Linked DNA regions of Bdellovibrio bacteriovorus. The protein of the gene in region 1 interacts with the protein of each later gene in a pairwise test. Links are inferred from orthologs where the notes say so. Each region holds a gene or a part of one and is shown on either strand. Other genes may lie near its edges.

Evidence for each region. The genes of interacting proteins can lie anywhere in the genome.
Region 2: the proteins of ftsA (region 1) and AZI87_RS07875 interact in binary tests that used the Escherichia coli proteins (3 or more experiments, as listed by UniProt). The link is inferred for Bdellovibrio bacteriovorus from one-to-one orthologs.

The regions. Positions count from the first base shown.
Region 1 is NZ_LUKD01000001.1:732,004-734,821, reverse strand. It holds ftsA (cell division protein FtsA), read left to right. Parts: upstream 1-691; coding sequence 692-1,945; downstream 1,946-2,818. Other genes in the region: ftsZ (cell division protein FtsZ), read left to right, coding at 2,009-2,818; AZI87_RS03460 (cell division protein FtsQ/DivIB), read left to right, coding at 1-577. UniProt on the Escherichia coli protein: Essential cell division protein that assists in the assembly of the Z ring. May serve as the principal membrane anchor for the Z ring.
Region 2 is NZ_LUKD01000001.1:1,630,051-1,633,012, reverse strand. It holds AZI87_RS07875 (rod shape-determining protein), read right to left. Parts: upstream 2,023-2,962; coding sequence 979-2,022; downstream 1-978. Other genes in the region: AZI87_RS07870 (hypothetical protein), read right to left, coding at 2,101-2,962; AZI87_RS07880 (hypothetical protein), read right to left, coding at 498-965; AZI87_RS07885 (hypothetical protein), read right to left, coding at 1-514. UniProt on the Escherichia coli protein: Forms membrane-associated dynamic filaments that are essential for cell shape determination. Acts by regulating cell wall synthesis and cell elongation, and thus cell shape.

The DNA of each region.
Region 1 (2,818 bases):
CCGTCTTGAAGCGTCTTTGGCGAAGTACAAGGGCATTTCACTTTGGAACATCAAACTTAAAAAAATCTCTCGTGAAGTTTCGGATTTAAATTGGGTGGAGCAGCTGAATATCAAACGCAGCTGGCCGGCGACTCTTGCTGTGCGCGTACGTCCTTATGAAGTGAAACTTCTTTATATGGGTAAGGGTGGAAAACTTGTACCTATTATTAAAGACGGAAGTTTTTTAGATCCTGTTGAAACCAAGCAAGCTCCTGATGTGGCTCTTCTAGACGGCGAAAGTTTTCAGAAGAAAAGTGAGCTTAGAAAAAAAGCAGTGGAAGTGATCGAACAAATTCCTGCTGAAGGATCGTTCAGTAAAAAAACGATTTCTGAAATTCGCCACGACTCTAAAGAAGGTTTTTGGATGACGATGATAAAGACCGGAATTCAAGTGAAGATGGGCGAAGACCAAGTTTCACTCAAGGCCGCTCGAGTCTCACAAGTCGTCGACTATCTCGAATCTCGCCAATTTGACGCGCGCGTCATAGATGCGAATCTGTCTAAGAAAGTCCTTGTCAGGTTGCGTAAGGATCCCTAAGCTTAAGTCTGGAGGACCGATCAAAGTCGGGTCAAGCTCGCTTTGAAAACCCTTTGAAATGATTTTATCGGGTGGTTCTACAACATTAGATTAAGCATCCGTGAGGACTTAAGGATGAGTACATCAAAACCGAAGGCACCGGTATTGGCTGGTTTGGACATTGGGTCTACCAAAGTCTCTTTTGTGATCGGCACAGTCAATTCCGACGGAAAAATCGAAGTCGCTGGCGTAGGAACTGCTCCTAATACGGGCATTCGCCAAGGCGTTGTGGTGAATATCGAGGCCACAACGGAATCCATTAAAAAAGCTAAAGAAGAAGCAGAATTGATGTCTGGCTATTCCGTCTCTGAAGTATGGGTCGGCGTTGCGGGCACGCACATTTCGTCTTTTGATTCAAAGGGCATGGTCGCAATTAAAAATCGCGAAGTGACCCCTTCTGAAATCGATCGCGTGATCGAAGCGGCAAAAGCCGTAGCGGTTCCGGCAGATCGCACTGTTCTGCACATTCTTCCTAGAGAATTCAAAGTCGACGGCCAAGACGGCATCACAGATCCTGTGGGCATGTCAGGCATCCGCTTGGAAGCCAACGTTCACATCGTGACGGGCAGCCAAAGCGCGATCAACAACTCGGTGAAATGTGTTGAAAAAGCGGGACTTAAAATTTCGGGTCTGGTTCTGGGGCAGTTGGCTTCAGCGACCGCAGTTATTTCTAATGACGAAAAAAATCTGGGCGTGTGTGTTGTCGACATGGGCGGCGGCGCTTGCAATGCCTTGTATTTCGTCAACGGAAGTGTGGCGCATTCATCGACAATTCCGGTGGGTGGTCAGCACTTCACTCATGACGTGGCTGTAGGACTTCGCACTCCACAGTTTGCGGCAGAGGCTTTAAAGAAGAAGCATGGTTGCGCCATGGCTTCTATGGTGAATGAAAATGAAACTATCGAGGTCGAAGGTGTCGGCGGCAGAAAAGCCCGCGTGATTCCTCGCAAAGACTTAGCAGACGTGATCGAAGCAAGAGCAGAGGAAACTCTGAACTTGATCGCGAACGATTTGCGCATGAGTGGTTTGATGCCAATGTTGGGTTCGGGAATCGTTCTTACCGGCGGCGCAAGTCAACTGGATGGTCTGATTGAGATGGGTGAGTTTATTTTTGATATTCCGGTTCGTCGAGGTACTCCTCAGCAAATCGGCGGTCTGACAGATGTTGTGAAATCTGGAGAGTTCTCAGCAGCCGTCGGACTTTTGTTGTATGCACTAGCACAAAGAAAAGATTTGCAGGCAGGTCATCAGCAGCAAGAAGTGAACATCGGCGAGTCTCTCGACGGTATCACGAAGAAGATCAAAGATTTTTTCGGACAGATTTTTTAAAAAGTTTTTTACCTGGATCACCGCCGTAGCCTGGGCTGGCGGTATAAAATAGGGGAGGGTCGAATGTTTGAGCTAGAGGAAAATATCAATATCGGAGCGAATATTAAAGTTGTCGGTGTCGGCGGTGGCGGTAGCAATGCTGTTACGACGATGATCGAATCTAACATGACCGGTGTTGAGTTCATCGTTGCCAACACAGATATCCAAGCTTTGAATGCAAATAAAGCTCCTAACAAAATTCAGTTGGGTCTCGATTTGACAAAAGGTTTGGGCGCAGGTGCAAACCCAGATGTGGGTCGCAGAGCTGCCATTGAATCATATAATGAGATTGTTGAGAAATTGGAAGGCGCGGACATGGTGTTCGTCACTGCGGGTATGGGTGGCGGAACAGGTACAGGTGGCGCTCCGATTGTTGCGAAGATTGCGCGCGAACTTGGCGCTTTGACAATCGGTGTGGTCACTAAGCCCTTCCTGTTCGAAGGTAAAAAACGCGGTAAACACGCTGAAGGCGGTTTGCAAGAACTAAAAGAGAACGTAGATACTTTGATCGTTATCCCGAATCAAAAGCTACTTTCGATCGCCGCTGAAAAAACACCACTATTAGAAACTTTCAAAAAAGCGGACGAAGTTCTTCTTCAAGCGGTGAAAGGTATTTCCGACCTTATCAATATCCGCGGTTTGATCAACTTGGACTTCGCGGACATCCGCACTGTTATGTCTTCTAAAGGTATCGCTATCATGGGTACTGGCGCAGCGAAAGGTGAAAACCGCGCTGTAGAAGCCGCAACAGCAGCGATTTCTTCTCCACTTCTTGAAAATGTTAAAATCGATGGCGCGACTGGCATCATCGTGAACATCACAGGTGGATCTGAT
Region 2 (2,962 bases), 900 kb from region 1 along the record:
TTGAAGTTTCCTTCACACCTTCGTCCACAAACTGGGGTTGATCTTCAACCGTTGTCGAAGTTCCAGTTTTAGATACTTCCGCTAAGACCACTTCTTTTGAACCTGTCGTCGTACTCAGCTCCATAACTTTCTGCCAAGGAGTGATCGATAACAATACTACGATTCCAACGACGACGACTAAAGCCTCTAAGCCCCACTTCAAACCTTGTGGCCACTTATCGAAGTTCGACTTCTGCATAAGCACCGACATATAACTTGAAGGAGCATTGATTTGTCCAATGATGTGTTGAGACACGACAGTGTCTGCGAGCTTTTCCGCATACGCCTGACCGTTTTGAATTTTAGTAAGATCTAACTGGGCGTCTCGGGAAAATTTAACGTGATCTTCCACCGCCAAACGACGGTCTTTGTCTAAGGAACCAGTAAGATAATCGTAAAGCAGCTCATGCCCAATAAAAGGAGAGATCTCTCTTTTTCCTTTTTTTGAAAGAGGAATGTTATTTTCCTGTGCCATGCTTTAACTTACCCACTGCCTGAGTCATGCTGCCCAATTTACGAAGAGCGCGACCCAAACGGTAACGAATCGTTCCTTGAGTGATCCCCAAGCCTTCAGAAATATCATCATCTTCAAGTTTTAAAATTTTAGACCAGATCACCGTCAGCAGTTCGTCTTCAGATGCTGATTTTTGAAATTCACGCCAAGGACCTAAATCAGTCCCATCAGGAATCAGCCAACCCGATTCAACGGATGTATTGGGACGGCCGCGCGCCACGCGGGACTTATATCGATCCCACACAGTTTTCGTAGCGGCTACAATGGCGACGGAGTTTTTTAAGTCAGGATTTCTTTGCTTACGAGCTCGACCAAGGGCCAGAGCCTGAGACGAAGCCTCTATCGCTTTTTGATCATCGAGCAAAGCAAAGTAGAAAAACAAAGCGATAGATTGTACGTCAGCCTCGGTCATAATTCCTTATATGTTAGTCGACTGTAAGCTGTCTGAGAAGATCAAGCTGGTCGAGAACTTTACCAGAACCCATTACTACGCAGCTTAAAGGATCTTCTGCGATAGAAACGGGAAGACCTGTTCTTTCTCTTAGCAACACATCAAGGTTCGCTAGCAAAGCACCACCGCCCGTAAGTACGATACCGTTATCAACGATATCAGAAGCTAATTCCGGTGGAGTTTTTTCAAGCGCCGTACGAACAGCATCAACTACTTCAGACAAAGGATCCATCAAAGCATCGTTCACTTGCGAAGAAGTGATTTCGATAGTTTTTGGAGCACCGGCAACAAGGTCACGACCTTTAATTTCCATCGATTTTTCTTCTTCAAATGGATAAGCGTTACCGATTTGGATTTTGATATTTTCAGCTGTTCTTTCACCGATCAACAAGTTGAACTGGCGACGAACGTAGTTCACGATTGCTTCGTCGAATTTATCGCCCGCAACTTTGATAGATTTACAGTAAACAATACCACCCAAAGAGATCACAGCAACACCTGTCGTACCGCCACCCATATCCACAACCATGTTTCCAGATGGTTCTGTGATTGGAAGACCTGCACCGATCGCGGCTGCCATTGGTTCTTCGATCAAATAAACTTCACGTGCTCCTGCGGATTGAGCAGCTTCTTTCACGGCACGTTTTTCCACCTGCGTGATTCCGTAAGGAACGCAGATGATGATACGAGGACGGATGAAAGATTTTTTCTCGCCCAAAGATTTTCCGATGAAGTATTTCAACATGGACTGAGTGACTTCGAAGTCCGCGATAACGCCGTCTTTGATGGGGCGAATTGCGACGATGCTGCCAGGTGTACGACCCAACATATCTTTGGCTTCTTTACCTACCGCTAGAACACGGTTTTGCATTCCGCGATAATTTTTTTGAACCGCAACCACAGAAGGCTCGTCGAGAATAATTCCACGTCCTTTTACGTAAACAAGGGTGTTAGCGGTGCCAAGGTCAATGGCAATATCATTCGAAAAATAATCTTGAACTTTGTCAAAAAAACTCATGCGGACTCTCTCTTTTCATCTCAAGTCTAGGAGCGATGAAAAGCAGAGTCAATGCAGATATTTAGCCCCGACTTGCAGTTATTTTGACGCGGGCGCACATTGAAGAGAGAAGTCGGCACGGGTCTGGCGACCTTGGTAGCGGATTTCCAGACCTTCATTCAGGGACGCTTCGGCCTTGAATGTTTTGTCTATGTCGAGCTCCACAGTTTCAACTTCGATGCGCTCCTCTTCCCCATTGGTAGCGGGTTTCAGCTTCACGACGATGGATCCACTGCGACGGGTACGGAAGATTTCTTTTTGCACAGAACTTACTAAGTCCCATGTCAAAACCTCTTCACGAACTGTTGAGTTGCGATCGTGAGCGCCACCCAAACGGAAGGAACACTTCACGGTTCTTAAATCTTTTTTGGCAACGCGGAAAGCTTTGTCAGAGATGCACACAGCATCGACTTCTTTTTCGTCAGTAAAGTTTGTCACGACCATGCGGAGGGAGGAGCCCATCCCGCCACGGGCAGAAAACGCATCATCGCCTCTTTGCTGCTGCAAAAGGATCTCGCCTTGGGCAGAACGACCGCCTTGAGCGGGCGAAACTAAGAAACGAGCTCGGCCATACGAATTGCTAGAAAAAAGAAGATCATAAGCTTGGGATTGTCTTCCATTCCAAAACATATCGCGCACACTTTGACGACGTTGCGGATTAAAAGGATTCATGTTGTCTAAGAAGGTACGGTCTTTCAAATCCATTCCGCTAACAATACAACGAGCGGCGCTAGCAGGAAGTAAGCTGCCGGCACTCGTTGGTTGAGTCGCCGTACACTGACGGTTGTAGTGCTCAATACGCAATTCACGCGCGCAGTTGTTGTTAAGCGCATCGTTTAGTAAAGCATCACAGAATTCTTTTTTTGAAAGAAGTTTGTGCTTACCCGTCGTACAGCCATTA